3 regions of the Halomonas sp. BN3-1 genome follow, and region 1 is predicted to be linked to each of the others. Evidence: predicted binding sites of a transcription regulator. Region 1 holds the regulator's gene; each other region holds the start of a gene.
What was found. The regulator FNR, encoded in region 1, switches genes on or off when oxygen is low (the NO sensors DNR and NnrR bind a similar motif). The targets are predictions, from matches to a motif close to TTGATNTANATCAA.
Positions count from the first base shown of each region.

Region 2: a site for FNR is predicted at 1,512-1,525, ahead of hemN (oxygen-independent coproporphyrinogen III oxidase). Genes of this name have one in related genera too.
Region 3: a site for FNR is predicted at 1,856-1,869, ahead of yegQ (tRNA 5-hydroxyuridine modification protein YegQ). Genes of this name have one in related genera too.

Region 1 covers NZ_PYVV01000002.1:105,114-108,387, forward strand. The annotation lists gene ttcA (tRNA 2-thiocytidine(32) synthetase TtcA) at 1-570, shown strand, start outside; gene fnr (fumarate/nitrate reduction transcriptional regulator Fnr) at 731-1,471, opposite strand; gene C9F12_RS03835 (sulfite exporter TauE/SafE family protein) at 1,626-2,312, opposite strand; gene ccoS (cbb3-type cytochrome oxidase assembly protein CcoS) at 2,309-2,539, opposite strand; gene C9F12_RS03845 (heavy metal translocating P-type ATPase) at 2,536-3,274, opposite strand, start outside.
Region 2 covers NZ_PYVV01000005.1:164,095-167,368, forward strand. The annotation lists gene C9F12_RS08860 (NosR/NirI family protein) at 1-848, opposite strand, end outside; gene C9F12_RS08865 (cytochrome c) at 904-1,221, opposite strand; gene hemN (oxygen-independent coproporphyrinogen III oxidase) at 1,620-3,005, shown strand; gene C9F12_RS08875 (adenosylcobalamin-dependent ribonucleoside-diphosphate reductase) at 3,240-3,274, shown strand, end outside.
Region 3 covers NZ_PYVV01000001.1:572,668-575,941, reverse strand. The annotation lists gene C9F12_RS02340 (SRPBCC family protein) at 1-334, opposite strand, end outside; gene yegQ (tRNA 5-hydroxyuridine modification protein YegQ) at 433-1,749, opposite strand; gene queC (7-cyano-7-deazaguanine synthase QueC) at 1,996-2,727, shown strand; gene queE (7-carboxy-7-deazaguanine synthase) at 2,720-3,274, shown strand, end outside.

The sequences.
Region 1 (3,274 bases):
AGTATCGGCGTGGACTACCACATCCTCGAGCGCGACACCTATTCGGTGGTGAAGGAGAAGACGCCGGAGGGCAAGACCACCTGCGCGCTCTGCTCACGCCTGCGGCGCGGCTCTCTCTATGGCTTCGCCGAGGAGATCGGGGCGACCAAGATCGCCCTGGGCCACCACCGCGAGGACATTCTCGAGACGCTGTTTCTGAACATGTTCTTCGGTGGCAGCCTCAAGGCGATGCCGCCCAAGCTGCTCTCCGACGACGGCAAGAACATCGTCATCCGCCCGCTGGCGTACTGCCGCGAGGCCGATATCCAGGCCTACAGCGAGGCGATGGAGTTCCCGATCATCCCGTGTAACCTGTGTGGTTCCCAGCCCAACCTGCAGCGCCAGGTGGTCAAGGAGATGCTGGCCGAGTGGGAGGTCAAGCATCCCGGGCGCCTCGAGAGCATGTTCAAGGCGGTGACCAATGTGGCGCCGTCGCAGCTGGCGGATCGGCAACTGTTCGACTTCGAGGGGCTGGAGGCCGTACAGGCCGAACGCCAGGCCCGGCGCATCGACGTGGTGGATGCCGGCTGATCTCGCCAACAGCGAATGTGCATGACGCCATGACAGCAAAAGAGGCCGCATCTCCGGATGCGGCCTCTTTCTTGTCACACGCCATCTATTACGCTTTGCTTTCCAGATCCTGGGTACCGGGCGCTGCTGGCCAAGCCCGGCACACTGCCGCCAGGCCCGCTCAGGTAACTTCGGTGTCGGCCAGGGTCGACAGCGCGGTCAGGTCGAGGATATTGACCTCACGTCCCGATACCGCCACCAGATCCTGCTGCTGGAAACGCCCGAGGATACGGCTGACCGTTTCCACCGCCAGCCCCAGGTGATTGCCGATGTCGGCGCGGGACATGGACAGGCGGAAGCTGAACGGTGAATAGCCGCGGCGGCGGAAGCGGTCCGACAGGCCGAGGAAGAAGCAGGCCAGGCGCTGATCGGCGGTCTTGCGTGACAGCAGCTGCATCATCCGGCGGTCCTCTCGCAGCTCCTTGCTCAGGGTGCGAAACAGCTGGGCACGCAGCTCCGGTAGGGTCTGGGTCAGCGCATCGAGGCGGTCGAAGGGAATCTCGCACACCGTGGTGGTCTCCAGCGCCACCACGCTGCCGGGATAGCGGCCGTCGTCGATGCCATCCAGACCAACCAGTTCACTGGGCAGGAAGAAGTTGGTCAACTGAGCTTCGCCGCTGCCTTCGGTGGTGATCTGCTTGAGACTCCCCGATCGGACCGCGAAGACGCTGGTGAAGCGATCTCCCTGCTCGACCAATCGTGTGCCTTTCTTGATCGGCGGGTGACGACGGATGATGGAATCGAAGCGCTCGAGGTCGGCGGTCTCCAGCGACAGCGGAAGGCACAAGGAACTCAGGCTGCAGGACTCACAGCGAGTCTCATGCAGCATGGGACGCCGCCGATCTTGGGCCGTAGGACTCATTCGCAGCTCCTGTGGATCTGGGATCGATATTGACTGGGCCATGGGGAGAACAGACGTCGCCCGTACAGCACGTTGATGGCACTATTCTACACCCTCAGATCAGCTAAAAGTGGCGTCTACCTCTTTAGGATTAATAACTTAGAGGTAGGATGCGTCATTGGTGCAGCCCAGTCCAAAGTTGCCAGACGGCAAAGGCGATGATCATGCCAGCGGCGACAAGGCGTGTTGCCCGATGCGCCAGCAGGGCCTGCATTTGTCTGGCGGCGAGGCCCGTCACCACCAGCGCCGGAAGCGTACCAAGACCGAAGCTCGCCATCAGCAGTGCGCCCTCGAGGGGCTCGGCCCGTGCCAGGCTCCAGGCCAGCATCGAGTACACCAGGCCACAGGGCAGCCAGCCCCAGATGGCGCCCAGCGCCACCGCCTGGGGCAGACGCACCACCGGCAACAGGCGTCTGCCTGCGGGTTCCAGGTACCTCCAGAGGTGACGTCCCAGTGCCTCGACGTGACGCAGGCCTTTCCATAGATCGGCAATGTAAAGCGCCATCAGGATCAACATCAGGCTGGCGACGATCTGCATCAGGCCACGCAGGGTCGGCGAAAGGCCGATCACCGAACCCAGGGCGGCAACCAGAGCGCCCGCCACACAGTAGCTGGTGATACGACCTACATTGTAGCCGAGCACAAGTGTGCTCACCCGCCAAGGTTGACGCATGCTGGGTGGGATGGCAAAGGTCAGGGCGCTCATGATACCGCCGCACATGCCAATACAGTGTGCACCGCCGAGCAGGCCAAACACGAAGGCCGCCATCATGGGAGGCAGTTCCAGGCCGGTAGGGTTCACTCAGGCCCTCTGGACGATGGACCACGATCGGATGTCTGCGCAGGCGTTTCGGAAGAGGAAGCGCCGTCATCGGCACCGCGAGTGTCGTCCTCATCCTCGAACAGGATGCGATAGGCGGGGCCTTCGAGGTCCTCGAACTGGTCGTTGCGCACCGCCCAGAAGAAGGCCCAGACCGCCAGGCCCAGCAGGATCAACGACAAGGGTATCAACAGGTAAAGGATGCTCATGGGCCGGGGCTTGCGGTGACGGGTGAAGGCGTCGCGGTCCGCCTGGTGCGTCCACGTCGCAGACGCAGGGCATTAGCGATGACCAGCAACGAGCTGAGTGACATGCCGATGGCGGCAAGCCAAGGGGGCACGAAGCCCAGCGCCGCTGCGGGCAGCGCCACGACATTGTAGAGCACCGACCAGGACAGATTCTGGCGAATGATGCGACGGGTCTGGCGGGCCACCTCGATGGCTTCGACGATACCCGTGAGCGGTTCGCCCAGCAATACCAGATCGGCGCGGGTGCGGGTGAGGTCGCTGGCCCCGGCCATGGCGATGGCAAGGTCGGCGCCGGCCAGTACCGGCACGTCATTGATGCCATCACCGACCATAGCCACCTTTTCACCCTGTGCCTGTCGCGCCTTCAAGTGCCCGAGCTTGTCCTCGGGGGTGGCCTCGCCACGCCACTGATCGACGCCCAGTGTGCGGGCAAGCTGGCCAACGTTGACGGCGCGGTCGCCCGACAGGATCTCGATGGCAAGCCCTCGCTGGGCGAGGGCGGCGAGGGTCTCGGCGGCGTCGTCACGGGGCTGATCGTCGAGCTTGAACCAGGCCTGGGGCTTGCCTTCGCAGGCCAGCAGCAACCAAAGCCCTGCGCCAGGGAGCTCAGGAACGGGTTGGCCCAGGCAGGCAAAATGCGGCTGGCCCAGTCGCCAGCGCTGGGCGTCGATCACGCCTTCCACGCCCTGACCCGGG
Region 2 (3,274 bases), on a different contig from region 1:
CTCGCCATCAACTGGTCGTAGCCTCGCTCGCCGAGCAGATTGCGGCCCACGCTCGGGGCATTGAGGTAGCCCAGGTAAAGATCGATGAAGGTGGCGTCGCGGGGCGGACGCTGGCCGCTCAGGTAGTGCTCCGCCGGGGTGCCGACGAAGGCGTCGTCGACCTCTCCCTGGCTCAGAGTCAGGTGACCCAGTGCCCCCTGGTCGAGCAGGCCCTGCCAGTCGGCGGGCGCGAACACCTCGTCGCGCACACGGGCGATTGGCGCTGCCGCGGGGTCTTCGATCAGCCCAAGGGCGGCGGCGACCAGGCGTCCTGCCCGCATGATGGTGTCGTTGACCACGATGACGGTCACGGTGGCGCCGGAGATGGCATCGACGTCCTCTCCCACCTCCAGGCGCGACGTCACCGAGGTACCCAGGTGCTGGCCGGCGAAGTCGTCCAGGCGCTCTGACGGGATGCCGACCAGCATGATCGGCTCGGAATGATTGAGCACCTTGGCCAGGCGCAGGCTGGCGGAAGGATCGATGGCGATCAGCAGGTTGACCGGCTTGCCCGAGTAGGCGGGGATTGGCGCGACCTCGGCGCTCTCGAAGGCGTAGCCGACCAGTTCGTCGCCTCGGTAGAGCGCATTGACCGGCCACGGCAGGTCAGCCACCGGCTCTATTCTGTCGGTACCGGGAAAGGCCTGCTGAAACAGCGCGATGTCACCCTTGGCGCTGCCAAGGTCTCCGGGATACTGATCGAATTCCAGCGCCAGGGCGGGCAGGCTCAACCACATCGCCAACAGCACGACAAGCAGGCGCAGGAGAGAAGACCAGTGGCGGGGAAATTGGCGGGGGGCTTGGGTCATGGCATGACCTCGAGGCGCAAAGCGCCCCGAGGACGCTTCGCGCACCAGGGTGGGATCAGGGCGTCAGCGACGAGAAGTAGGCGGCGATGTCGGCGATATCCTGATCCGACAGGGCCGCCGCCTGGGGCGCCATGATGGCGGACATGCCACCACCGCGCTGACCCTCGCGATAGGCCTTGAGCGCGCTTTCCAGGTACGGAGCGTTCTGACCCGCCAGGTTGGGATAGATCGGTCCGGTGGCCTTGCCGTCGGTGCCATGGCAGGCGGCGCAGGCGCCGATCTTGGTTTCACCGGCGGCGGCGTCGCCGGCGGCCTGGGCGTTGAGACTGAACAGACAGGCGGCGCCAAGCGCGGCCAGGGGGATCCATTTCATGATGAGCGCTCCTCGGTCTTGGGGCGTGATGCCTGACGCAAGCGGCGTGCTGCTTGGGTCAGGCATCACGGTCTGTGCGGGATGTCCCTTGGGACTCTCGAGTATTGGAGCGCTCAGCGACAATACCCTATGACGTTGGTCAACTTTAGGCGGGGAGAGGTACGTCTTCCGTACTATGCTTGATCGGGATCACTGGAATGGTAGGGGCATCATTGTGGTCGGCTCGCGTTTGCACTACCTCGGGCGAGAACACGCCACAGGGGCAAGCGCCGTGATGCCGCTGCCGTGATTTGATGCAGGTCATGTCTGGCTTCGTCTTGCCGGGACGTGCTGATTCGACGTGCGACAATGCCGACAGATGCCGCCGTCGGGCGGTCGTGTCACGAGGGGCCTTGTCGATGTCATCCGATGTTTTGCCGTTTCAGCGTGCGCTGGTCGAGAAGTACGACCGTCCAGGGCCGCGCTACACCTCCTATCCCACCGCGCCGCACTTCCACGACGGCTTCGGTGTCGCCGACTATCGCCAGGCGGTCGAGCGCAGCCAGCAGGGGGAGCCGAAGCCGCTGTCGGTCTACGTCCATGTGCCCTTCTGCGAAAGCCTCTGCTACTACTGTGCCTGCTCCAAGATCATTACCCACAATCGCGAGCGTGCCGCCGACTACCTGGCGCTGCTCAAGCGCGAGATCGCCCTGCAGGCGGCGCTGTTCGACGAGTCCCGGGAGCTCAACCAGCTGCACCTGGGGGGGGGCACCCCGACCTTTCTGTCCAACGACCAGCTAAAGGGGCTGATCGACGCCCTGGCGCGCCACTTCCGCTTCGCCCCTGAGCAGCGCCGGGAATTCTCGCTGGAGGTGGATCCGCGTACGGTGACGCCTGCCCAGATCCATGAACTGCGTGAGATGGGCTTCAACCGTCTGAGCTTCGGCGTCCAGGACTTCGATCCGCTGGTGCAGAAGGCGGTCAACCGCGTGCAGAGCGAGGCCCAGGTGGCGGCCCTGGTGGACGCCGCCCGGGACGCCGGCTTCGCCTCGGTGTCGGTGGACCTGATCTATGGGCTGCCGCTGCAGACCCGCGACAGCTTCGACGCCACCCTGGCCAAGGTGGTGGCGCTGAGACCCGACCGCATCGCCGCCTACAGCTACGCCCACCTGCCGTCGCTGTTCAAGGCCCAGCGTCTGATCCGCGACGAGGACATGCCGCCGCCCGGGCGCAAGCTCGAGTTGCTCGAGCTGACCATCGAGCGGCTGACCCAGGCGGGCTACGTCTATATCGGCATGGACCACTTCGCCCTGCCCGAGGACGAGCTCAGCCGAGCCCGTCACGACGGTACCCTGCAGCGCAATTTCCAGGGCTACTCGACCCACGCCCAGTGCGACATGATCGGGCTCGGGGTCACCTCCATCGGCAAGGTCGGCGACGCCTACAGCCAGAACGTCAAGACCACCGCCGAGTACGCCGAGCACCTCGAGGCCGGGCGGCTGCCGGTGTTGCGGGGCTATCGGTTGAGCGACGAGGACCAGCTGCGTGCCGAGCTGATCACCTCGCTGATGTGTCACGGCGAGGTGCGCTTCGCCGAGTTCGAGGCCCGTCACGCTATCGACTTCCGCACGCATTTCGCCAGCGCCCTCGACCAGCTCGACGAGATGCAGGTCGACGGCTTGATCGAGATCAAGCAGCAAGCGCTCAGGGTACTGCCGGCAGGACGCCTGATGATGCGCAACGTGGCCATGGCCTTCGATGCCTACCTGGTCCCCGGCAGCGGGCGCTTCTCGCGCACCGTCTAGCCGGCTCTATCGCGGCTGCCCCGGGGCGAGACGCCCGGGGTAGCCCGCGCTACCTTTCATGCGCCAAAGCCGAATTAACGATCGGGTCTTCCATGGCCCGATTTTTCGTTTATATTGTGCCGCCGGTCGAAAGTTTTACTATATCTGGTAGGGTGCCCGAGCTTATCCGGAGCGCGCATCCGCCCCTTTACGACCCCGTTTATTTGCCGGTAACTTCATCGGAGACAAGCTTTCATGACCACATCCGCCAAGGCCGCCGCCCTGTCGCA
Region 3 (3,274 bases), on a different contig from region 1:
CCTTGGCGACCAGCCGATTGCGGATCTGGTAGTCGACGATCAGGCTGACCGCGGTACCTTCATCGACCGCTTCGAGTTCATAGCGGCCCTGATTGCGCACACCGTCGATCGACTCCCAGGCCAGTCGGCTGGGTGGCGACTTCTCGGTTACCTGCACCTCGAAGGTCCAGTCCATGCCGACCGCGTGGACATGCCAGCGATAGCGATCGTCCCCGAGCGGCTCGATCTCGGTGATCAGATCCGAATAGTCGGCGAAATCCTCGACCTTTTCGAGCAGGGCGAAGACGCGCTCGGGAGGCGCGGGAAGCGTGGCGCTGTGTTCGATGGTGGGCATGGCCAGACCGACTCCTTGCCTGAGGGATGCTCCAAGGTAAGGCTGCTACGGAGCCTAGCATCCCGGTTCCCCAGGCCCTTGTAAAGCCGTGCCTATCATCAGGCTGACGGCAGGTCCCGCAACAACAGCGCGAACTCGAATTCATCAGGCGACAGCGCCTCCCCCGGCAGCTTGAGCCTTACCCGGTGACCATCCCCAGGCGCTACCTTCAGCGCGCTGCCGTTGCCCGCCTCCATCGCCTCAAGGGTGAAGGGACGGTTGCCGGAGGGCAGCATCAGCTCGAGGCGATCGCCGACCTCGAAGCGGTTCTTGACCTCGATATCCAGCCAATCTGGCCGCGACTGCCCCACTACCTGGCCGACGAACTGCTGGTGGACGCCCACCGAGTGCCCACGCTCGTAATTCTGATACTCGTCGTGGACGTGGCGTCGGTAGAAGCCTTCGGTATACCCCCGATTGGCCAGGTTTTCGAGCTCATCCATCAGCCCCATGTCGAAGGGGCGCCCGGCCACGGCGTCGTCGATGGCACGACGATAGACCTGGGCGGTGCGTGCTACATAGTAGGGGGACTTGGTCCGCCCTTCGATCTTCAGCGAACTGACCCCCATCTCGGCGAGCCTCGCCACGTGCTGAACGGCGCGCAGGTCCTTGGAATTCATGATGTAGCTGCCGTGCTCGTCCTCAAACACCGGCATCAGTTCGCCTGGCCGCTGTGGGTCCTCGATCAGCGCCGAGTTCTCCTCCCGGCCCTGTGCCACGTCCTGCGCCGGGATCAGATCGCCACAGGCGTCAGTGCCGGCCGGGTGGGTCCGGTAGTTCCAGCGACAGGCGTTGGTACAGGTGCCCTGATTGGGGTCGCGCCGGTTGAAGTAGCCCGACAGCAGACAGCGTCCGGAATAGGCGATGCACAGGGCACCGTGAACGAAGGTCTCGATCTCCAGGGTCGGGCACTCGGCACGGATCTCGGCGATTTCCTCAAGCGACAGCTCACGCGACAGGATCACCCGGGAGATCCCCTGGGACTGCCAGAAGCGAGCCGCCGCGTGATTGACCACGTTGGCCTGCACCGACAGATGGATCACCTGGTCAGGCCAACGCTCACGCACCATCATGATCAAGCCAGGGTCGGACATGATCAGCGCATCCGGCCCCGCCTCGACGATCGGTGCCATGTCCTTCAGGTAGGTCCTGAGCTTGGCGTTGTGCGGAGCGATATTGGAGGCCACGTAGAAGCGCTTGCCACGCGCCTGGGCCTCAGCGATGCCTCGAGTCAGGTTGTCGAGGCCGAAGTCATTGTTGCGCACACGCAGTGAGTAGCGCGGCTGACCGGCGTAGACCGCATCGGCGCCATAGGCGAAGGCGAAGCGCATATGCCGGTAGGTGCCGGCCGGTGACAGTAGTTCAGGGGCATTCATCCAGGCGTCTCTCTCGTGGTCCGGGCTTGGGCCGGGCTTGGGCCGGGGTTAAACCGGGCAGACAGCAGTAAACCGCGCAGCCTGCCACAACCGCGAGCAATGCACGTTGACAAGGAGCAAGTCGCCGGCATCAACGCCGCACTGGTGTTGCCGTCCGGCTTTCGTTACCCTTGTCGCGCCGGACCGGACCCCGGCCGCTGGCGATCCTTGTCGCCACCCCAAATTCTCCGAATCGAGACCCCCTTCATGAGCACGACTTCCCGCTCCACCGTGGTGATCTACTCCGGTGGCATGGACTCTTTCACCGTACTTCATCGCGCCTTGCACGAAGGCCTCGAAGTTCACGCCCTGTCATTCGACTATGGCCAGCGCCACGCCCGCGAACTCGAGGTGGCCCGCCATGTCTGTCAGGAGTTGAAGATCCCTCATCAGGTCGTCGACATCACCGCCATCCATGGCCTGATCGACAACTCCGCGCTGACCGACGCCAATCGCAAGATCCCTGGTGGTGACTACGCCGAAGACAACCTCGCCGCCACCGTGGTCCCCAATCGCAACATGGTGCTACTGTCGCTGGCCATCGCCAAGGCGGTGAATATCGGCGCCAGTCGCGTCGATTACGGCGCCCACGGCGGTGACCACGTGCTCTATCCGGATTGTCGTCCCGAGTTTGTCGAGCAGATGAATGCGGTGGCCGCCATCGCCAATTTCTCGCCGGTAGAGATCCACGCACCCTATCTGCGGTCCAGCAAGAGCGAGATCCTGGCCGACGGACTGTCCATGGGACTGAACTACCGCGACACCTGGACCTGTTACGAGGGCCGGCGCCTGGCCTGTGGCCGCTGCGGCAGCTGTCTGGAGCGGCTCGCCGCCTTCGCCGACCAGGGTGTCGAGGATCCGTTGGCCTACGCCGCCAATACCCGCCACGAGCCGGCGATTGCACAGGCAGACCAGGGCGGAGCACACCAGGATGTATAGCGTCAAGGAAGCCTTCTATACCCTTCAGGGAGAAGGCGTACAGGCCGGCCGCGCCAGCGTCTTCTGTCGCTTTGCCGGGTGCAATCTCTGGTCGGGCCGTGAGCAGGACCGCGCGAGCGCCCAGTGTCGCTTCTGTGACACCGACTTCGTCGGCACCGATGGTCAGAACGGCGGACGCTTTGCCACCGCCGAGGCCCTGGCCGAGCACATCACCCGCTTGTGGCCACACCCCCACGAGGGTGTCACGCCCTACGTCGTATTCACCGGTGGCGAGCCCCTGCTGCAGCTGGATGCCGCCTTGATCGACGCGGTGCACGCTGCCGGCTTCGAGATTGGCGTTGAGACCAACGGTACTCTGGCTGCGCCGGACGGCATTGACTGGCTATGTGTCAGCCCCAAGGGCAATGCGCCGCTGGTGCAGACCCGCGGTGACGAGCTGAAGCTCGTCCATCCCCAGACCGACGCCCCGCCGGAGCGTTTCGAGGGCCTGGACTTCGACCATTTTCTACTGCAGCCGATGGACACCTCCGGGCTGATGGCCAGCGAC